2 linked regions of the Sporomusa termitida genome follow. The protein of the gene in region 1 interacts with the protein of each later gene in a pairwise test. Links are inferred from orthologs where the notes say so. Each region holds a gene or a part of one and is shown on either strand. Other genes may lie near its edges. The genes, in order: pcrA and lpdA.

What was found.
Region 2: the proteins of pcrA (region 1) and lpdA interact in binary tests that used the Escherichia coli proteins (3 or more experiments, as listed by UniProt). The link is inferred for Sporomusa termitida from one-to-one orthologs.

Annotation. Positions count from the first base shown.
Region 1 is NZ_CP036259.1:2,879,435-2,895,371, forward strand. Bases 6,268-9,212 are described here. They hold pcrA (DNA helicase PcrA), read right to left. Parts: upstream 8,879-9,212; coding sequence 6,656-8,878; downstream 6,268-6,655. Other genes in these bases: ligA (NAD-dependent DNA ligase LigA), read right to left, coding at 6,268-6,630; SPTER_RS13680 (putative Se/S carrier protein), read right to left, coding at 9,008-9,212. Also shown: SPTER_RS13645 (Lon protease family protein), read right to left, coding at 1-331; SPTER_RS13650 (CPBP family intramembrane glutamic endopeptidase), read right to left, coding at 537-1,253; Asp-tRNA(Asn)/Glu-tRNA(Gln) amidotransferase subunit GatB, read right to left, coding at 1,331-2,773; Asp-tRNA(Asn)/Glu-tRNA(Gln) amidotransferase subunit GatA, read right to left, coding at 2,778-4,238; Asp-tRNA(Asn)/Glu-tRNA(Gln) amidotransferase subunit GatC, read right to left, coding at 4,257-4,547; more of ligA, read right to left, coding at 4,603-6,267; more of SPTER_RS13680, read right to left, coding at 9,213-9,244; SPTER_RS13685 (sulfurtransferase TusA family protein), read right to left, coding at 9,325-9,486; YedE family putative selenium transporter, read right to left, coding at 9,493-10,563; SPTER_RS13695 (LysR family transcriptional regulator), read left to right, coding at 10,711-11,598; SPTER_RS13700 (putative DNA modification/repair radical SAM protein), read left to right, coding at 11,771-13,090; SPTER_RS13705 (TIGR03915 family putative DNA repair protein), read left to right, coding at 13,074-13,901; SPTER_RS24795 (hypothetical protein), read left to right, coding at 13,979-14,119; SPTER_RS13710 (cation:proton antiporter regulatory subunit), read left to right, coding at 14,231-14,728; SPTER_RS13715 (cation:proton antiporter), read left to right, coding at 14,731-15,937. UniProt on the Escherichia coli protein: A helicase with DNA-dependent ATPase activity. Unwinds DNA duplexes with 3'-5' polarity. Translocates on single-stranded DNA with 3'-5' polarity. Initiates unwinding more efficiently from a nicked substrate than double-stranded DNA.
Region 2 is NZ_CP036259.1:4,227,163-4,234,202, forward strand. What follows is about bases 1-2,826. They hold lpdA (dihydrolipoyl dehydrogenase), read right to left. Parts: upstream 2,210-2,826; coding sequence 791-2,209; downstream 1-790. Other genes in these bases: SPTER_RS19705 (molecular chaperone HscC), read right to left, coding at 1-366; SPTER_RS19715 (lipoate--protein ligase family protein), read right to left, coding at 2,238-2,826. Outside these bases: more of SPTER_RS19715, read right to left, coding at 2,827-3,068; LipS2 family lipoyl synthase, read right to left, coding at 3,076-4,053; LipS1 family lipoyl synthase, read right to left, coding at 4,050-4,877; aminomethyl-transferring glycine dehydrogenase subunit GcvPB, read right to left, coding at 4,865-6,322; aminomethyl-transferring glycine dehydrogenase subunit GcvPA, read right to left, coding at 6,319-7,040. UniProt on the Escherichia coli protein: Lipoamide dehydrogenase is a component of the glycine cleavage system as well as of the alpha-ketoacid dehydrogenase complexes.

The sequences.
Region 1 (15,937 bases):
CGATGCCGGCCGGCAGTGCCAGGGCAATCGGCTGGCCGGGGCTTTCCAGATTATTCACATAACACCAGTCGTAGGGAAGCTCCTGTTGGCTGGCCACTTTCTTAACTGCCGATTCGGCATACGTAATCTTACCGGTGCCGACTAACCCGGAGATAAAAATATTATAGCCGGGGTTTTTGGTAAACAAACCAAACTCAACGGCTTTTACCGCCCGTTCCTGTCCAATCATGACCTCCAGCGGTGATACGGTCTCGGTTGTCGTAAAGTCAAACACGCTGTCATCACAGTTAAAGCGGAGTTTTTCGACCGGCAATTCCTGACTTATAGCCATGAAAATAAGTCCTCCCTTTGTTTTCATTAACCCAGGCATTGGCACCGCAGACCCGCTTAGTGATACTTACTGCTGAACGCGGCCCTACAGATTGTTCGGACTTCCATTGGCAGGCGAAGCAACATACATTGGCAGCACTGCGAAAAAATTGTTGTATGCAAAATTTACCACATAATATCTTCTAGCGGCTGCCGGCAAAATCCTGCTACAGGAGCGACATACCCATATACATCATGACTATTTTACTGGTATTGATGAACGAATGGGCCGTAATGGCAGTGAGCAGCGACCCTGTCCAAAAATACAGCAGGGCGAACCCAATACCAACGATAATCATCTCCACAAGCCAATACGCATTAAAATGAAACAGGGCAAAAATTGCGGCACTGAGCAGAGCGCCGCCCCACAGGCCCCATCTATCTTTCAGCGGCAGAAAGGTAAACAGGCGGTAAAGAACCTCTTCCGTAACCGGTGCCGCAATACCGGCCAGAAACAAAGGCATGATAAGCTGCTGCCAGGACATGGCGGCCTGCACCTCGGCGACAATCGGATGCTGAGCCGGCGCCACCAGCAGCGTGGTGGTGTACACACGTTCACTGTACAGACTGATCAATAATAAAACCAGTCCGCCAGCCAGACCTTGCCCAACATTGCGCCCCCAGTTGCGGAACGAAAGCCCCAGCTTAGCCGGGTCGCCCCTGGTATCGCGGACCTTCCACAACACTAACGCCACTATAATCAGGCGGTCGGTCAGTTCGATTACCCAGGGACTTGCCGTAAAAAAAAGCGGATATACCAGCCGCACGATAAGTATGCCGGTTGCCAGGCGCAGAACATGAACAGCGAATACGGCCCGTAAATCCCAGGTAGCTTTCAGCATGATAATAACCTCATTTTTTTTCGGCGTTATCAATACTACCATTATGCGCGGTCAGACAGGCTTTCATGCAAAAAACAAGACGCGGTAAACCGCGCCCTGCCTGGCAATTTATGCTTAAATTACATGTTAGCCAGCCGATCTTTTAACAGTTTGTTGACAAGCTCAGGATTGGCGCGGCCCTTACTTTGCTTCATAACCTGGCCAACCAAAAAGCCAATCGCTTTTTCTTTGCCGGCTTTAAAATCAGCTACCGACTGCGGATTGGCGGCAATAACACCGTTAACAATGGCCACAATCGCACCTTCGTCACTGATTTGCACAAGCCCCTGCTCTTTGACAATGACCGCCGCGTCCTTGCCACTGTCCCACATGCCTTCAAACACCGTTTTGGCAATCTTGCCGGAAATAGTGCCTTTGGTAATCAAGGCAATCAAACCGGCTAACTGGGCAGGCGCAACCGGACAAGCGGCCGCCGTCTTGCCGGCGGCATTAAGATGCCTGGCTACATCGCCCATTAGCCAGTTGGCTGCCGCCTTGGCATCGGCACCGGCCTTAACGGCAGCATCATAATAATCAGCCATGACCCGGCTGGCGGTGATGGTCTCGGCATCATACGCCGATAGGCCATACTCACTCATCAGCCTGGCTTGGCGGGCGTCAGGCAATTCCGGCAGGCCGGCCCGGATATTCTCGACCCAGGCTGGATCGACGACGATCGGCACCAGCTCCGGTTCCGGGAAATAGCGATAATCATGGGCCTGTTCTTTATTGCGCATTGAGAGGGTTATACCCTTGCTTTCATCCCAGGAACGGGTCTCCTGGACTACGCGGCCGCCTTCTGAGAGCAGCTCGGTCTGTCGTTCCACCTCATATTCGAGGCCCCGCTGCACAGACCGGAACGAGTTCAGGTTCTTGAGCTCGGCCTTGGTGCCAAAAGGCTCGGCACCGGCCGGCCGCAGCGAGATGTTGGCATCACAGCGCAGGCTGCCTTCCTCCATCTTGCAGTCCGAGACATCAATATACTGCAGGATGGCCTTCATTTTCTCCAGATAGGCCTTGGCTTCCTCCGGGGAGCGCAGGTCCGGTTCGGAGACAATCTCGATCAGCGGCACGCCGGTACGGTTATAGTCAACCAGGGCATATTCGCTGTTGCTGATCGTGCCTGAATGGACCAGCTTGCCGGCATCTTCCTCCATATGGACCCGGGTAATGCCGATGCGTTTGGTCTCGCCATTGACCTCGATGTCCAGATAGCCGTTGACGGCAATCGGCAGATCATACTGTGAGGTCTGATAATTCTTGGGCAGATCCGGGTAATAGTAGTTTTTGCGGTCAAATTTACTAAACGGCAGGATCTGGCAATTAAGCGCCAAACCGGCCCGGACGGCAAACTCCACCACCTTTTCGTTAATTACCGGCAGTACCCCCGGCAGACCCAGGCAAACAGGGCACACATTGGTATTCTGGTCGGCCCCGAAGCGGGTGCTGCACCCGCAAAATATTTTCGATTGGGTTTTTAGCTCGGAATGGACTTCCAGTCCAATGACTGTTTCATATTTCATGGCGTTAAACCTCCCCCAGCGGCGCAAAACGCGTATGGTAATCATTAGCCTGTTCCAAGGTGTAAGCCGCCTGGATAATTGCAGCTTCAGCCAGCGGTTTGCCGATAATCTGCAGGCCGACAGGCAGGCCGTGAACAAAACCGCACGGGATGGATATCCCGGGCAGACCGGCCAGGTTAACCGGGATGGTGAAGATATCCTGCAGGTACATTGCCAGGGGGTCGCTGAGTTCGCCAATTTTAAAGGCCGTAGTCGGCGCCGTCGGCGTAACCAGTACATCAACCTCGGCAAAGGCCTGGTCAAAGTCCTGTTTGACCAGGGTCCGGACCTGCAGGGCCTTCAAATAATAGGCATCATAATAACCGGAGCTGAGGGCATAGGTGCCCAGCATAATGCGGCGCTTTACCTCCGGCCCAAAGCCTTCACTGCGGGTTTTCTTATACATGTCGATAATATCAGTGCCTGGCGCCCGGTGGCCAAAGCCCACGCCGTCATACCGGGCCAGATTGGAGCTGGCCTCAGCCGGGGCCAGCAGGTAATAGGCCGGCAGGGCATACTCGGTGTGCGGCAGGGACACTTCTTTAACCTCAGCGCCCATGGCGATCAGCTGATCAACCGCTTTTTTGATAGTGGTTGCAACCTCCGGCTGAATACCGGTGCCGAAATACTCTTTAGGCAGGCCGACCCGGAGACCTTTAACATTATTCACAAGCGCCCGGGTATAATCGGGGGCGTCGATATTAATGGCAGTCGAGTCCTTGGCATCATAACCGGCAATGGCATTAAGCACCAGGGCGCAGTCGGTAACATCCCGGGTAATCGGGCCGATTTGATCCAGCGACGAGGCATAAGCCACCAAACCGTAGCGGGAAACCCGGCCATAGGTTGGCTTCAGGCCGACATTGCCGCAATAGGCGGCAGGCTGGCGAATGGAACCGCCCGTATCCGAGCCCAGAGCCCACACCGCTTCGCCGGCGGCCACCGCCGCGGCCGAGCCGCCGCTGGAGCCACCGGGAACCCGGTCGGTATCCCAGGGGTTGCGGGAAACAAAAAAGCCCGAGTTTTCCGTGGAGCCACCCATGGCAAACTCATCGCAGTTGGCCTTGCCGGTGACAACAGCCCCCTGGGCGGCCAGCTTGTCTACGACCGTGGCATCATAAGGAGGAACGAAATTGGCCAGAATTTTGGAAGCACAGGTCGTTCTGGTCCCGCGGGTGCAGATATTGTCTTTAATGGCACCGGGGATGCCGGCCAGCGGCGCGATCGCCTCGCCCCGCCCGATTTTGGCGTCGACGGCAGCAGCCTGAGCCAGCGCCTGCTCTCTGGTCTCGGTTATGTAAGAACGTATGGTAGGCTCAACCTCATCGGTTCTGGCCAAGCTGCTCTGCGCCAGCTCCACGGCCGATATTTCTTTTTTTACCAGCATAGAATGCAGGGCATGTGCTGTCTGTTTAAACAATTTCACTGTTCTGACCTCCAATCCTTACCCTTCCATGATCTTCGGCACCTTAAAGTAGCCGTCCTCGGCCTCCGGTGCATTGGCCAAGGCCAGTGCCTGCGGCAATGAAGGCTTGACCGCATCCGGACGCATGACATTTTGCAGCGGCAGCACATGGGCTGTCGGCTCAACGCCATCGGTATCAAGCTTATTTAAGATATCTGCATATTCTAAGATAGCGTTAAGCTGTACGGCATAGGCGTCCAGTTCCTCAGGTGCCATCTCCAGCCGGGATAAGAGGGCTACATTTTCAACAGCTTGGCGGTCAATTTTCATAAAATCCCCTTCCTCAAGGCAAAACGTGCCAATATTTTCAATAACAGATATTATATCATGCCTGCGGCTTTTGTACCAGCATCCGGAACTGTTCTTCGTCCAGAACCGTAATTCCCAGTGCCTGCGCTTTGTCAAGCTTGCTGCCGGCCTCGGTACCGGCAACAACGTAACTGGTCTTTTTGCTGACAGCCGCCGACACCTTGCCGCCGCAGGCGGTAATAAGCTCTTCGGCTTCTTTACGGGCCATCGACAGCGTACCGGTCAGGACAAAAGTTTTACCGGCCAGTTCCTGGCTTACCGCCTGCGTCTCTTCCGTCAGTTTAATGCCGGCGGCTTTAAGTTTTTCAATATAAGCCAAATTGACAGGATCAGCAAAATAACTGGCCGCACTTTCAGCAATTTTGGGACCAATCTCGTCGATTGTCAGCAGTTCTTCCGCACTGGCTGCCGCCAGCCTGTCAATGTCGCCGTACCGCCGGGCCAGGATTGCCGAGGCCTTAGCCCCGACATGCCTGATGCCAAGGGCAAAGAGGGCGCGGGCTAAACCGGCCTTTTTACTGGCCTCAATGGCGGTCACCAGATTTTGGGCCGATTTTTCCCCCATCCGGTCCAGAGCGGCCAAAGCTGCAGGCTGCAGGCGGTACAGATCGGCGGCATCCCGTACCAGCCCCGCGGCCAGCAGGCTGGCAATGACCGCCGGCCCCAAACCGTCGATATTCATGGCATCCCGGGAAACAAAGTGAATCAGCCCCTCCCGCAGCAGGGCCGGACAGCGGGAATTGACACATTTATGGGCCACCTCGCCGGCTTCACGCTCAACCGGCTGGTCGCATTCCGGACAGACAGACGGCATAACAAAGGGTAATTCACTGCCTGTCCGGCGGTTAGTCACAACTGCTATCACCTCGGGAATAATCTCGCCGGCTTTATGGACAACCACCGTATCACCGATGCGGATGTCTTTTTCTGCAATATAATCGGCATTGTGGAGCGTAGCCCGGCTGACAGTGCTGCCGGCCAGCCGCACCGGCCGCAAAACCGCGGTTGGCGTCAGGGCCCCGGTACGGCCGACCCGGACAAAGATATCTTCCACAACCGTGGTGGCCTGCTCGGCCGGGAATTTATAGGCAATGGCCCAGCGCGGGTCCTTGGCCGTGGACCCCAGGACGCGCTGGCTGGCGAGGCTGTTGACCTTAATCACCAGGCCGTCAATGTCGTAGGGCAGGTCAATCCGCTTTTCGGACCAGCTTTCGCAATAGGCGGCAACATCGTCAATATTAGTAAACAGCCGGTAATGAGGATTGATTTTAAAGCCCAGGGACTGCAGCTTTGCCAGCATGGCCGCATGGGTTGCCACTCCCAGCCCCTCTTCGGTCCCCAAACCGTGCATAAAGATATCCAGCGCCCGCTCAGCCGTGATTTTCGGGTCAAGCTGGCGGATGGAGCCGGCGGCTGCATTCCGGGGGTTAGCCATCAGGGCTTCACCGGCAGTTTCCCGGAGCTGATTGAGACGGTCAAACTCACGTCTGGGTAAAAATACCTCGCCCCGCACCTCCAACAGCGGCGGCATCCTGCCGGCAGCATGCAAAACCAGCGGCACCGACCGGATGGTGCGGATATTTGTTGTTACATCCTCGCCATAGGTGCCATCGCCCCTGGTAGCCCCCCGGGCTAACCTGCCATTCTCATACACCAGATTCATGGCCAAACCATCTATCTTAAGTTCAACAACATATTCCACCTCATCACTGTCAAGCCCGCTTCTGACCCGGGCATCGAAGCTTTTAAGCTCGTCCGCGGAAAAAGCATTGCCCAGACTAAACATCGGGGTCAGGTGGGCAACCCGTTCAAAGCCGCCGGCCGGCGCCCCGCCCACCCGCTGACTTGGTGAATCAGGCGTTATGAGGGAAGGGTAAGCGGTCTCAATGTCAATAAGCTGCCTGAGCAGACGGTCGTATTCGGCATCACTGAGTTCAGGGCTGTCAAGTACATAATAACGGTGACTGTGATAGTGAATCGTCTTTTTTAATTCCTCAATGGCTTGCGCTGCAGCCGCCAGGCTGGCCGGTATCTCTGTCTTCACATTGTTAACCCCCGCAAAGAGTATATTACAGCCTGCTGATTGGTGCCATTTGGGCCAGCAGTTTTTTTATGCCTTCATTAGGAAACGCAATACTAAGCTGCAGGCTGCTGCCGCTGCCGGTGACGGCAACAACCGTGCCTGTGCCCCACTTGGCATGATAGACCTTTTCCCCCGGCTTCCAGTCGGTATTGACAGGTTGAGCCCCAGACTGAACCTGGTCCTTGAGCAAAATCAGCTCCGGTTTGGGCATCGCCCGGGACGGCATCACGGTTGCGGCGGCCGGGCGGCCGGGCACAGGGGCTAAATAGCCGGGGCGCCGGGGCGCATACCGTTCAATCAGCGCCGGTGGAATCTCATCCAAAAAGCGGGAGGGCGCGTAGCATACCGAATTACCATAGATCATACGCTGTCTGGCATTGGAAACAAACAATTTGCGCTCCGCCCGGGTAATGCCGACATAACACAGCCGGCGTTCCTCCTCGACCTCCTGTTCATTCATCAGGGTGCGGACATGAGGGAAAATCCCCTCTTCCAAACCAGCCAGGAATACGGTGGGAAACTCCAGGCCCTTGGCCGAATGCAGGGTCATCAGCGTAACCTTGTCATCACCGGTTTCCGCTTTATCAGTATCTGTCAACAGGGCCACATGGCTCAGGAAATTTTCCAGGGTGTTATCCTCTTCATTTTCGGCAAATTTTTTGGCATCACTTTTGAGTTCTTTCAGGTTTTCAATCCGGGTCTCCGCCTGAGGGTCACTGTCGATTTCCAGCTCCGCCAGATACCCTGAATCGCGCATCACTTTTTCCAGCAGGTCGGCTACCGCCAGGGTATGCTGGCAGGCCATCAGGTTGAAAATCAGGGCAGCTAATGATTCCAGCTGATTTTTGGCCCGGGCGGTAAGGCCCGGAACCAGGTCAGGATTGGATACGGCATCAAACAGCGGCACCTCGTTGTGGGCCGCATAATCGGCCAGACGCCCAATGGTAGTGTCGCCAATGCCCCGGCGCGGCACATTGATGATGCGCAGCAGGCTGATGGCATCGGCCGGATTAAACACCAGCTTAACATAGGCCATGATATCTTTAATTTCCTTGCGGTCATAGAAGCGCAGCCCGCCCACCATCGTATAGGGGATCGCACCGTTGCGCAGGCCTTCCTCTATCGCCCGGGACTGGGCGTTAGTCCGGTACAGGATGGCAATATCCTTATAAGGTGTGCGGTATACCGTATTCAGCTTAATGATGGTATCGGCAATATGCCGGGCCTCGTCCCGCTCATCCATGGCCAGGTAATGAGTGATTGCATCACCGGCCTGATTATCGGTCCACAATGACTTGGCCTTGCGGTTGCAGTTGTTTTCGATAACCGCATTGGCAGCATCCAGAATCGTTTGCGTCGACCGGTAGTTTTGTTCCAGTTTGATGACCTTGGCATCAGGATAATCTTTTTCAAAATCCAGGATGTTTTGAATATCCGCTCCCCGCCAGGCATAAATGCTCTGATCAACATCGCCGACAACACACAGGTTGCGGTATTTGGCCGCCAGGGTCCGGGCCAGCAGATACTGGGCCCGGTTCGTGTCCTGATATTCGTCAATCAATATATAATGGAACTTATCCTGATATTTTTCCCGAACCATGGCATTATATTCCAGCAATTCAACCGACAGCATCAAAAGATCGTCAAAATCCAGGGCATTATGTACTTTTAGTTTGCTCTGATACAGCTTGTATACCTCAGCCACCTTGAGGTTATAGAAATTATCGGCCTGAGAGGTAAATTCCCGTACATCCTGCAGGGCATTTTTAGCATTCGAGATCGTAGCCTGGACACCGCCGGGGGTAAATTGCTTATCATCCAGATTCAGGTCCCGAATGCAGTTCTTGATAAGTGTCTGGGATTCGCTGGCATCATAAATAACAAAATTGCGGTTGTACCCGCCCAGGTTTTCAATCTCTATCCGCAGGAATTTGGCACAAAAGGCGTGAAATGTACTCAGCCAGATATCCCGGGCCGCCGGACCGACAAGGCTTGTTACCCGTTCCTTCATTTCCGCAGCGGCTTTGTTGGTGAAGGTGATAGCAAGAATATTGTAAGGCGCCACCCCCTGCGCCAGCAGGTTGGCAATCCGGCTCGTCAATACCTTGGTTTTGCCTGAACCGGCCCCGGCCATAATCAGGAGCGGTCCGTTGGTGTGGGCGACAGCGTCCTGCTGGGCCGGGTTCAGGCGGTCATAAATTTTATTCATAGCTTCCTCCCTCAATCAGAGTAGGGTAAACATATTTATTTTCTCCATCGCTTCCCTTTTTCCTGTCGCCGGGAAAGAAAAAAGAGCCTGTTGCCCAGACTCTCACGAATACTGCATTTACTCTCAATTTCAATAGGCCTGAATCAGCTTAACACCCTTTTGCAGCATGGCAATCCCTTTAGCCCCCAATACCTCAACGGCCCTGTCAACCTCGTGCTCGGCAACCTGAGCGGCCAGGCCTTCACAGGATGCGCTCAGTTCCCGCGGCACCGGGATTAATTCGGCCAGGATACCGTTCTCTCTTAAGATTTTTTTAGCCCGGAAGGCGTGATAGACGGACGGAAATGTAATGACACAACTGAGCATATATCTACCCTTTCTAAAACCGGCAACATCATTGACCGCTATTTGGCTATGTTAATAGTATATTCACCGCCGGCCCCGGCTCATTCAACATGAAGCTTCTGCGACCTGGCATATTTTATTATTTTTTCTTTAACTCCAGGCTCAGCCGCCAGGATGCGGACACTGCTGTCAGCCAGCGCGGCTTGGGTCCTGAGCAGCGGCAGGGGGCAGCTTAGACCCCGTACGTCAAGAGTATTCGCCACGGTTTATCAAACTCCTTTACCTGCCGGTACAAGTTTTTCCCTGAACAGGCAGCCAATGCCGGCAACTACGGCAATACCGGCTATGACGGCAATCTGCCCGTTGATGCCGACACCGGCCGCTGAACCGGCCGCATTAAGATTATGGGCTATACCGGCCCCGGCCAGCATGCCGAGCACGCAAAACATTGCATCCGTACTGCCCTCGCCGGACAGTATCAGCTGACGAAGCGGACAACCGCCGGCCAGCGTGGCTGCCAGACCGGTCAGGAACAGACCAAGAAAATTCCAGATATGCATGGTATGAGCCAGCGGCTGGTTCGCAAAGCCTAGCTTAAAGAACCCGAAATACAGGTTGCCGGCGAGGGCGGCGGCGAACATAACCCCGTAGATTTTAAGCAGCGATGTATCCCCGGCCAGCATAAAATCGCGAAAACCGCCACTCAGGCACATCCGGGTACGCCAGGCCAGGACACCACCGGCCAAACCGGCGACCAGGCTCAGTATGACTGGAGCATGCATAGAACCTGGCCCTTGGACACTGAAGTGCAAAAAACCCGCTTCCATACTTACGCCAATCAGCAGTATAAGGGCCGCTGCTGCCGCCAGATAACCGGTCACCCGGCTCCCGCCGGTATAGGTATAGGCTCGTCCCAGATTAAAACCGCGCTTCAGGAATAGGATCCCGGCCCCAATACCGGCAATAAAGCCGGCCAGGGCGGTGATGCCGTTGAGATCGCCGCCGGCCACCCGCAGGATGGCCCGCAGGGGACAGCCTAAAAACACCAGCGCCCCCAGCATCATCGCCATTCCCAGCACAAAGCGCACGAGCGGGCTGGAGCCGCCCCTGGCTCTGAACTCGCCGCCAGCGCGGGACAGACCAAAAGCGCCAAGGACGAACCCCAGAATCTCAGGCCGGGCATACTGCAGGGTGGCTGTGTTATGAAGCCCCACTGCACCGGCAATATCCCGCAACTGACAGGCGGCACAAAAACCATAATTGCCGGGATTACCAAACTTGACCAGCAACACCGCCCCGAGACCAAAAACTACGCCTGTGACAATAATCAACCAGTTCAATTCCCTCACCCCATATACAGAAAATTTTTAATACCACCATAAATATTATATATAAACAAATATATTCCTCCCCGGCCAGGCTTTAACAGGATAATTTATCCCTGCTTACGAATTATTAACACCATACTAAATTGTTGAGGTGAGCGCATGTCATATATCCAATCTTTAACTGTGTTTTCCTATGTTGCTGAAGAGGGAAGCTTTTCTGCTGCGGCCAAAAGGCTGGAACTCACTCAGCCCACAGTCTCCTTTCACATTGATAACCTGGAAAAAAGTTTTGGCTGCCCCTTGTTCTTCAGGACATCCAAAGGTGTTTCCTTAACCATATATGGCGAAAGACTGTATCAGACCACCCGGATAATAAATGACCTGACGACCGCTGCCCGCAAAGAAATTCAAGCCATGGCCCAGGGTTCGGCCGGCCGGATACTGCTTGGTGCCAGCACAATCCCCGCCGATTATATCCTCCCGCCGCTAATGGCTCAGTTCCTGAAAAGCAACCCCGGCCTGAGCATATCGCTCATAACCGGCGACAGTCATACCATCCTGGAAAAGTTTAGGCGGGGTGAATTCCCTATTGCTGTAGTCGGCACCAAGCCGGACGACAGCCTGATCAGCCAGCCGCTCTGGACGGACGAACTGTTGCTTGTCGCCCACCCAGACTATCAATCAGTGGCCGGCGCTAGCCCGATAAAAGACTGGGTCCTGACATTGCCGTTTATTTTACGAAAAAAATCATCAGGCACCATCAGCTCAGCCCTGGATGCCCTGGCCCGCTTTGGCATTAACCGGGACGAGCTTACTGTTGTTATGGAAGCCGGCAGCAATCAGGCGGTAAAAGCGGCTATCCTGAATAAAATCGGCGTAGGCTTTATCTCTTCGTGGGCGGTTGAGGCTGAGCTTATGTCCGGCCGGCTAATTTCCCTGCCGCTGCCGATACCGGTAATCGAGCGCCAGTTTTATGCGGTTTGCCGCCAGTCGCTGCTGCCGGCCTGTCTGGACCGATTTTGGCAGTATCTCATTGCGCAGAAATAACGGCCTGGTTCAGCGCCGTCGCTGCCGCAGCCAGCTGGTCTGAATGCCGATAAAAATTCAACCCCGCCAGTCAGCTGCTTCTATAAGCCTCTGCTTGCTAAAATATTATTATCCCTCTTTACTAGAACGTATGTTCTCGGGTATAATAAGAGCATGCAAGGAGCTGATGAATGTGGATGTGTTCGACAAACTGAAGATCTTAACCGATGCGGCAAAATATGATGTGGCGTGCACCTCAAGCGGCGTAAATAAAAAAGCCGCCGCCGGCGGTATCGGCAGTGCCGCCGCCTGTGGCATCTGCCACAGCTTTTCCGCCGATGGGCGCTGCATTTCCCTGTTCAAAGTGCTGCTGACCAATATCTGCATTTATGATTGTAAATACTGCGTTAACCGCCGCTCAAACGACACCCCGCGAACCATGTTTTCACCCCGGGAATTAGCTGAACTGACTATCAACTTTTACCGCCGCAATTATATTGAGGGCTTGTTTTTAAGCTCCGGCGTGCTGAAAAATCCGGACTACACCTGCGAACAGATCATAGAGACCTTGCGTATCCTGCGTGAGGAATACCGCTTTGCCGGTTATATTCATGCCAAGGCGATTCCCGGCGCCGACAGTGCCCTGATTACCCGTCTGGGCCTGCTGGCCGACCGGATGAGTGTGAATATCGAATTACCCTCGCAAAACAGTTTGCAGCTGCTGGCACCGGATAAGTCAAAGCATGCCATTTTTACCCCTATGGGTCATATTCAGAACCGGATCCGGGAGAACTCGCGGGATATAGTAAAGTACCGCCATGCACCCAAATTTGTTCCTGCCGGCCAAAGCACCCAGATGATTATCGGGGCTACGGCCGACACCGATTATCAGATTCTAAACCTGACGGAAAATCTGTACAAAAGATATCAATTGAAACGGGTTTTCTTCTCCGCCTATATGCCGGTAGCTGTGGACAGCCTCCTTCCCGCCCTGGATACAGCCCCGCCGCTGTGGCGCGAACACCGGCTTTATCAGGCCGACTGGCTGCTCAGGTTTTACGGGTTTGCTGCTGACGAACTGCTTGATCAGCAGCAGCAAAGTTTCAATCCCTATCTTGATCCTAAATGCAACTGGGCCCTTCACCATATGGATTCCTTCCCGGTGGAGGTTAACCGGGCTTCCTACCGTGACTTACTGCGGGTACCGGGCATCGGCGTAACCAGCGCCCAGCGGATAGTAACCGCCCGCCGTACAACCTCCCTCCATTTCGACAACCTGAAAAAGCTGGGGGTTGTCCTCAAACGGGCGCAGTATTTTATCACCTGCGCCGGCAAAACCGCCGACGGCATAAAAAACACCCCTAATGCCATGCTCCGCTCTTTGCTGTCGGCTAAAACACTGGAACTGTATCATTCCCAATTTGCCAGCCGGCCGGAACAGCTCTCGCTCTTTCACCAGCCGGCGCTGCGCCCCCTACCACAGGAGGCTAGCAACAATGCCGGCCGGGTCTGATCTGATTTACTGCTATGACGGCAGCTTTGACGGTTTATTGTGCTGTGTCTTTGAAAGTTACGAAAAAAAAGAAATTCCCGTTGATATCCTGGTAGCGGCTACAGCTCAGCCGCTGCTCTTTTCGACCAAAGAGATTCCAACTGACAGCCAAAAAGCCGGCCGGGTACTGGCCTCTATTCCCCAAAAACTGGGCCCGGCAGCGCTGGTCTTTATCCAACAGGCCTTTTTAACCTGCCTGGGGCAAAAAGAGCTGTATATCCTGCTCTTCCTGCGGCTTGGCTACCGCAACGGCCCGTCGGTGATGAATATGCTGACCGATAACGTGGTCGGCACACTTTGCAGGGCGGTAAAACATTTAGAGCGGGAAAGTCATTTGTTTAAAGGCTTCCTGCGTTTTTCCATTTTTAGCAACGTCCTGGTCGGTGAGATCGAACCCAAAAATTATGTACTGCCGCTGCTGACGCAGCATTTTTGTGAACGTTATCCGGAAGAACGCTTTTTAATCTATGATAAAACCCATGGCATGGGACTGGTATATCAGCCCTACCAGTCGGCCGTCATTCCCATCAGTTCGCTTGATCTGCCGGCAGCAGATGCCGAGGAACAACGGTTTCGTGAACTCTGGCAACTATTTTATGATACCATCGCGATTGAGGGGCGGTATAATCCAACCTGCCGCATGAGCCATATGCCCAAACGGTACTGGACGTACATGACGGAGTTTGGCAGCCGGCCTAAAGAGGCCCGGCCTAAGCTGCCTGACGCCGGCCGGACATTATTGCCCATTCCTGTACAGGAAAAATTGCCCTGATATTGTCTTTTTGCAAGTGTTTAAGCCCGGTTCCTGGCTTAACCGCCCGCCAAACCAAGTGAATGGAGTTGCCGCCATTGGCTGAGCAAGCCTGCCTGATCCTTGCGCTTACGCCGGCGGTGGGGCTTAAACCGGCTGCGTTTCTGGGGCTTTTAATCCCGGCCGGCGAGAGGCTGGAATACAGCGCGGGGCAACTAACTTTATTTGACTTTTATTAAGTGTTTATATATAATAATACCACCAAAAGCTAGTAATTATCTTCATTTATCTAGAGAATTTCTACATAAAATTAATACAATGAAATTATGTTATAACTTAGGAGGAATTACATGTTTAGTATTAAAGAATCTAATCTTCCGGGAATTGGCAAGAAATATCAAATGTTAACGCGCGGAGGGGATCTATTGGTTTTTGTGATTCATGATGACGGTCGCAGGGAGATTTATCAGTATGATCCCAAAGATCCGGATGAAATGATCTCGACCTTTACACTTGAGGATGACGAAGCGCGGCAAGTTGCTGCCATTGTTGGCGGTATGACATATAAGCCCAAAGCATTGGAAACAATTGAGATGGCTTTGAATGATTTGATTATTGAATGGTATAAATTAGAAAGCAGCTCGCCTTGCATCGGTAAATGTATTGGTGAGTTAGATATCCGTCAAAAAACAGGCGCAACGATTATTGCGATTGTGGAAAAGGACCAAACGCAGACGGTTAGTCCGGGACCGGAGCATATTCTTAAAGCCGATGCCATGCTGGTGGTGGCCGGAGATCGAAAACAAATTAAGGCTTTGAAAAATCTCCTGATTCACAAGGAATCATAAGTATGGAAATACTAGTATTCGAAATAGGCGTGGCGATTGCTCTCCTAGCCTGTGCCGGGTTGATTTCCAACAAGCTTCGCTCTTCGATTGTTCCCTTTTACATCATTGTTGGTATGTTAGTCGGTTCTCACGCCCCCCATGTCGGGATTGTGGATTTCCGTTTTATTGAAAGCGCTGAAACCATCCATTTCATGGGCAGAATGGGCATTTTGTTTCTACTGTTCTATTTGGGGCTGGAGTTTTCGGTAGGGCGATTGATTAGCGCCGGGCGCTCCATCGCCATTGGCGGTACGATCTACTTAGCGATCAATTTCACATTAGGGTTAGTGTACGCTATGGCCGCCGGATTTTCAATAAAAGAAGTTATGGTTATAGCCGGGATCACAACGATCTCTTCCAGTGCCATCGTAGCCAAAGTGCTTGTTGACCTAAAACGTACCGCCAATCCCGAAACGGAAATGATTTTGGGGATTATTATGGTGGAAGACATTTTTCTGGCAGTATATATATCAATTCTGTCCGGGTTATTGCTGAGTGGTGCTACCTCGCTCATGGGAATTATCGGCGCTGCCGCAGTTGCCCTGATATATATCCTGGGAATGCTGGTCGTCGGCCGTAAAATTACACCGTTTTTAAATCGGGTTTTATCCGTTCAGTCTAATGAGTTGTTTATCCTGATGGTTTTTTCGCTACTGTTTTTAATTGCCGGCTTTTCCGAAACCCTTCATGTTGCCGAGGCTATTGGCGCTCTTTTGGCTGGTTTGATTCTTGCGGAAACCGAGCATATACATAGAATTGAACGGATAATTTTGCCTTTTCGGGATTTTTTCGGCGCCATGTTCTTTTTCAGCTTTGGCTTGTCGATTGATCCGTTTAATCTTTTAGGAGCTTTTTGGCTGACCCTTGGCGCGGTTGTTATCACTATTATCGGTAATTTAGTTGCCGGCTTACTGGCTGGAAGAACTGCGGGTTTATCAGCGAAAGCTTCTACCAATATAGGGCTCACCATTGTTTCCCGCGGCGAGTTTTCCATCATTACTGCTAATCTGGGAAAAGCAGGCGGATTGCTGCCGATTTTACAGCCCTTTGCAGCTTTGTATGTATTGCTGCTGGCGATATTAGGGCCTTTAATGACTAAAGAATCAAAAACAATCTACAAATGGCTTAACAGTATCTTTAAGTTTGCCACTAAAAATTTGGCTAAACAAG
Region 2 (7,040 bases), 1.3 Mb from region 1 along the record:
GTTAAAGTACGCAGGAACACTGACTATGGCTTCGTCAATACTTTGTCTCAAAAAAACCTCGGCATCTTCTTTTAATGAACGGATAACAAAAGCGGCTAATTCTTCCGGCAAAAAAGAATACCGGCCCAGTGTAAACGTCTTGTTTGTCCCCATAAACCGTTTAAACACGGCAATCGACAGCTGGGGATGGGTAAGCAGCCGTTCCCTGGCGATTTCACCCACCACTATCTCGCCTTCATCACCGACGCTGATCACTGATGGCGTCAGCTTTTTCCCCAGACCATTGGGGATTATCACTGCTTCGCCATTTTGCCAGTAAGCGACCAGGCTATTGGTTGTTCCTAAATCTATGCCCACACTCGCCATATCGGCTCATACCTTTCTAAAAGTATTGCAAGGATCCACCGGCTGCCTTCTCAGCGGCATTTGCGAACCAAGAAGCACCAGATGATCGCGGCCATCAAGATCGTTGCTCCTATAGACTGTACTGTACTTAACATGAGCACTCCTCGCCTATGAATTGAATCCGGCCTCTCCGTAATAGAAGTTACTATATTTAAAATACTACTTTTGGGGTAATACGCCCATAGGACTTACGATTCATTTACACGCCGTCCCGCCACTAACAGTCAAGGTAAAAATCCTCAGAATCTTATATTGCCGTTACATCAGGCAAGAAAATAGCCATAACTGCTTATTATGAAATAAGCAGTTATGGCTATTTCTCTACTAAGGCAGAAATTCCTGCCAGTTCGTTTTACGAGTCCGTTTTTTCACCAATGATAGGGGGTTATGTCAGGGGCGGCCGCTGCTTCTGCTTAAGCTGATGAATCATATCGCCGTCAATCCCGTGGGCACACTCCATAACGACCTCGGTCAAGGTGGGATGGGGATGAATGGTGTGGGCAATGTCCCGGGCGGTCAGGTTGTTACGGATGGCCAGCGCTCCCTCCATAATGAGATCACTGGCATGGGCCCCAAGAATGTGCATGCCCAGGATTTTGCCGGTGCCGGCCGCAGCCACGATTTTAACCAGACCATCCGGTTCAGCCATCGATACCGCTTTGCCGTTAGCGGCAAAGTTAAATTTGCTGATTTTAAAAGCCTCGCCGCCGGCCAGCGCCGCCTGTTCGGTCAACCCTACCGACGCTATTTCCGGGGTAGTAAATATGCAGGCCGGAACCGCACGGTAATCCATCAGCGAGCTGACCCCCATCGCATTTTCCGCCGCCACAAGGCCCTCGGCTGAGGCAACATGGGCCAGCATGCTCCGGCCGGTAACATCGCCGATGGCATAGATACCGGCGACATTGGTTTCCATGCGCGCATTAACGGTTATACCCGCGTGGTCATAAACAACCCCGGCCGCTGCCAGCCCCAGATCCGCCAGCACCGGCCGGCGGCCGGCGGCCACCAGGACCTTGCCGGCCGGCAATTGCTGCCTGCCTTTCCCGGTATCAACCGCAACAAGCACCCCGGCCGGCGCCGCCTCGATCGCCGTTACCCTGGCGCCAACTAGGGTTTTAATGCCCTGTTTGCGCAAAATTATCCCCAGCCGCTTGACCAGGTCATTGTCCAGACCGGGCAAAACAGCCGGCAGCAATTCCACAATTGTCACTTCACAGCCAAAAGAGCGCATAAGCGTTGCAAACTCAATGCCCACAACCCCGCCCCCAATGATCAGCAGGCTTGGCGGGATCTCGGTCAGTTCCAGCAGTTCGTCGCTGGTAATCACGGCCGGCAGCCCGCAGCCAGGCACCGGCACCGGGCCGGGCTGCGAGCCGGTGGCGATAATGATCTGCCGGGCTTCATAACTCTCCCTGCGGCCGGTATCAGGGTTGCTGACCGCCAGCCGGCTGGGGCCTGTCAGCATGGCAGTACCCTGCACCACGGTGATCCCATGGCTGCGCACCAGCTGCTCAATCCCGCCCCGGAGCTGGGCTACCACTGCATTTTTCCGGGCCATGACTGCCCCGAAATCAAAACCAATTCCCGTTGCGGTTAAGCCAAACTCGGAGCTGCGCTTGAGGTCTTCCCATTTTTCCGCACTTTTTAATAAGGTCTTGGTGGGTATGCAGCCCCGGTTCAGGCATACCCCGCCCAGAGACTCTTTTTCCACCAAAAGTACCTTGCCGCCCAGTTGGGCGGCGCGGATCGCCGCCACATATCCGCCCGGCCCGCCGCCAATAACAGCGATATCATAGTTCATGGGCCAATTCCCTCCTGTGTATTTGAAGCTACCGCAACAGATTCCAACTGTCACAGCCGTATTTTGTCCTGACAAGTTCAGCAGCCGTGGCCTGCTCCTGCTCACTCAGCCGGCCGGGCTCCAGTTCAAGCCCCAGCGCCGCACCAAAAGCGGCGCTCATTGTCCGGCGAACCGACTCCCAGCTCACCTCCCGGCCCAGAATTTCCTGCACCGATATGGCCCGTTTGGCCAGCATTGCCGCCACCGAACGCTGCTCCTCCGGTGACGGAAGATTAAGTAAAGCTGCAACCTGCTCAGGCTGAAACGCCAGCAAAATCGAGCCATGCTGCAGAATGACCCCGTCTTTACGCACCTGGGCGCTGCCTGCCAGCTTACGCCCCCGGGCCGTCAGCTCATAGTGCGAGGGGGCATCGAAACATGCCGCCGAGGCGGACCGGCGCCTGGTGCCGGCCTGACTGTAGGCAGCCTTGGGCATACTCATCGCGGCATCGATGCCCAGCGCGCTCAGCCCGGCCAGCAAACCGCCACTAAAATAGTGATAAGAGGCGGTAATGGTTGCCGGAATCTGCGGGGCGTCGGCCCGCACCACCACACTGTAGGTTAGTTCCGCCGCATGGAGAACCGCCCGGCCGCCGGTAAGCCTGCGGACAACATCGATTCCCGCCTGGCGGCATTTCTCTAAATCGACTTCGGCGGCCGCTTTTTGAAAATAACCGATGCTCATAGCGGCCGGCTGCCAGCCATAAAACCGGACTGTCGGCGGTACAGCGCCGCTGGCATGGGCGTGCAGGATAGCCTCATCCACCGCCATATTCCGGGCTGCCGTTCCAATCCCGCTGTTAATAACCCGCCATCTCACCGTCCCGTCACCTCGCCGCCCCGGCCAATCCAGCCACAATGCCGCTCTCTTTCATGGCCTGCTCCGCCTCGGTCCTGCTTAACCGCCGGGGATAGTTGTACATGCTCCCTCCCGGCCGTTCGTTGTAATACGGCCGGTTGCAGTCCGGACAACCGCTGGTTTCAAAAGCCGTCCCCGCGCTCAGCAGCTGCTTTAATTCTCCCAGCGGCAGGTTAATTCCGGTTAAAGTCCCCTGCCGATACCGGAAAACGTCCGGACTGCAGCCTGATTGCAACAGGAAATGAGCAATCTGCACCCGCCGGTATTGACCGATGGCCGGCGGCCGCCGCTCCGCCCAGGCGGTCCCCCGTACAGGCGTAAAGGCAAACAGGCCAACCGCAATTCCTTTATTGACACATTGTTCTATAGTCTTTATCATTTCCTCCTCAGTTTCGCCCAGACCAACGATGAGATGAGTACTGGCCCGTCCGGGCAGTTCTGCGGCCACCTGGTGCAACAGCTCCCAGCGCCGCTGCCAGTGGCCATCCTTCACCTGGTGAAAGATGGCCGGCGTGGCCGCGTCCAGAGCGATGCAAATACGCTCTGCGCCCCGGCTGACAAGTTCCCGGGCCTGCTCCACCGTGTCAATGGCACTGGCGACGCAGACCGGAATATCGCTGGCCTGTGCTAAAGCCTCCACCGCCCTGACACTCGTTGGCCAGCTGGCTTCGCTATGGACGACCTGCAGACAGGCCCGTTTCAGGTTTCCGGCCTGAAAGGCGGCACTAATAGCCTGAACAGCCTCAGTTCCGTCCAGCTCGGGCCAGGTAACCCGTGACAGCAGATCGGCCCGGGCCGCACTGCTGCGGGCTTGCGCACAAAAGCGGCAGTTATGGCGGCATTTGGCCCCCAGCATAATATAAGCAGTCGTTGGCAGCACATCAGTCCTGACATGTTTTTTGCCGACCACACAGGCCGTACCTGCCGACAGTTTCCACAGATTCACAGTACACAGCACTCCTCTCCCCGGGAAATTGTCAGGCCAAGTTTATTAGCCAGAGCCACAGCCGCCGGGGCCGGATTGACGACAGTGTCAAAGCCGATGCGGACAGCCCACTTGTCAATTTCCTCCCGGTACCGCCCGCCGGGGCGCATGCAACCCAGATGCAGGGGGATAGCGGGAAAATTGAGCCGGGCATGGGTCAGCAGCCGGGCAACCTCGGTAATATCGGGGGGCTTACGGTCGCCAAACCGGGTCCCCCGGGTCGGCATAAAAATGATAAAGGTTAACGCTTCGGCCCCTAAGGCCTGTAAAATTTCTAACGCCCGGTACTCGCCGCTGATCTGGCCGCCCTTGAGGCCGGCGCAGATATGGGGCATCACCCGGACCCTGCGGCGCAGGGACTGGTAGCAGGCGATATAATCCGCCGCCTGGCGGCCGTTGCCGAACACTTCCCGGATGGTGGGATCATCACTGACAAAATCAAAGGACACGCAGTCAGCTACGGCCGCCAGTTGCTCAATTTCCGCCTCTCCCACCAGGCCGACATGCATATTATACCGCCGCCCGCTTTTAACTGCCGCCAGTTGCGCAAGGTGCTCCCCCACCGGGACTGAACCGTCGGCCCGGCAACCGCCGCTGACCAGCCAGCTGGGGCTGTCATCGGCGGCAACTGCTGCTGCCAGGGGCTGCATATGCTGCAGGTAGTGTCCCCCGCAGTGAGCGCAATTCAGCTCACAGCTAGGTCCTGTCACACTAACCGGTCTGGTTTTGTGCGGATAAGCAAAACAAATGCTGCTGCGGTCCGGCAGCCGGCCTAGCCCTTCCATTTTACAACCGGTTTCCGGGCTGCCGCGGCCTCGTCCAGACGGCCTACCACCGTTGACCGGGGCGCGCCGGTAATCAGGCCGGCATCCTCCCGGGCATCCCGGGCAATCCGCCGCATGGCGGCGATAAAGCCGTCCAGGGTCTCCTTGCTTTCCGTTTCGGTAGGCTCAATCATGATCGCCTCCTCCACAATCAGCGGGAAATAGACCGTCGGCGGATGATAGCCGTAGTCCAGCAGCCGTTTGGCAATATCCAGGGTGTGGATGCCATAGGCTCTCTGTTTCCGGGACGTTATAATGCATTCATGCTTGCACGGCTGGGCAAAGGGGGCATAGAAGTCCTCTTTTAGCTGACTGAGGACATAGTTGGCATTCAATACCGCGTCCTCGCTGGCCTGTTTCAGCCCGGCCGGCCCCATCGCCCGGATATAGGCATAAGCCCGGACAACCACGCCGAAATTGCCATAGAAGGAATGCATCCGGCCAATCGACAGCGGCCGGTCCTCATCCAGGCGGAAGGTCCCGGCCTCGCGGACAATAACCGGCACCGGCAGAAAGGGAATCAGGGCCTGTTTGACGCCTACCGGCCCGGACCCGGGGCCGCCGCCGCCATGGGGCGTGCTAAAGGTCTTATGAAGATTTAAATGAACGACGTCAAAGCCCATATCGCCGGGGCGGGTAATGCCCATAATGGCATTGGCGTTGGCGCCGTCATAATACAGCAGCCCGCCCGCAGCATGGACGATCCGGGCAATCTCCCGGATATTGATCTCAAACAAGCCCAGCGTACTGGGATTTGTCAGCATCAGGGCCGCTGTATCAGGACCCACGGCCGCTTGCAGAGCCTCCAGATTGACAGAGCCGTCGGCATTGGACTTTATTTCCACAATTTCCAGGCCGGCCACCGCCGCTGACGCGGGATTGGTGCCATGGGCCGAGTCCGGCACAATCACCTTGGTCCGGTTTTCCCCCCGGTGCCGGTGGTAAGCCCGGATAAGCTTAAGGCCTGTCAGTTCCCCCTGGGCGCCGGCCACCGGCTGGGTGGTAACGGCATCCATACCGGCAATCTCAGCCAGATATTCTTCCATATTCCCGAGCAGTTCCAGCGCCCCCTGTACGGTTTCTGCGGCCTGCAGCGGATGGATGGCGGCAAAGCCCGGCAGCCGGCAGACATCCTCGTTTATTTTCGGGTTGTATTTCATCGTGCAGGAGCCTAAGGGATAAAAGCCCGAATCTACCCCGAAGTTGCGCCTGGACAGACCTGTATAATGGCGCACAAGGTCCTGCTGACTGACTTCCGGCAATGCTGCCGGGGTTTTTCTCAGAAACCGGGCGGGAATTACATCCGCAGCCGCTGCCGGCGGCACGTCACTGTCAGGCAGATCAATCGCCCGGCGGCCGGTTTTGCTGATTTCAAAGATCAAAGCGGTGGATTTTCTATTACTCATACGATTGCCCCCAGTCTGGCTGCCAGCAGGTCAATCTCCTGGCGTGACCGGCTTTCCGTCACACACAGCAGGGTGCAGCCTGTTAGTTCCGGATAATAGTTGCCCAAATCAAGGCCGCCGATGATGTTGGCGGCCAACAGCTGTTTATTCACTGCGGCAACCGGTTGCGGCAGGCGAACGGCGAACTCTTTAAAGAAAGGTGCGCCGAACACCGGTTCAACCCCTTTGATCCCGGTCAGCTGCGTATAGGCGTAATGCGCTTTTTGCAGCGACAGGGATGCTATCTGCGGCAAGCCCTCTTTGCCCATAGTGTTTAAGTACACAGCGGCAGCTAAAGCGCATAAGGCTTCATTGGAGCAGATGTTGGAGGTGGCTTTTTCCCGGCGGATATGCTGTTCCCGGGCCTGCAGGGTAAGCACAAAGCCCCGGTTGCCCTCCTGATCCACGGTCTGGCCCACAATCCGGCCGGGGATTTTGCGCATTAGCTTTTCCGTTGTAGCGAAAAAACCCAGATAAGGACCGCCGAAGGACAGGGGAATTCCCAGACTCTGTCCTTCACCCACGACAATATCCACGCCCAGCTTTCCCGGCGCTTCCAGCAACCCCAGCGAAATGGGATCAACGGCGGCAATCATGAGGGCCCCCTGGGCATGAGCCGCCGCCGTCCCAGCCGCCAGGTCTTCAATGCAGCCAAAAAAATTGGGGCTCTGGACAATAA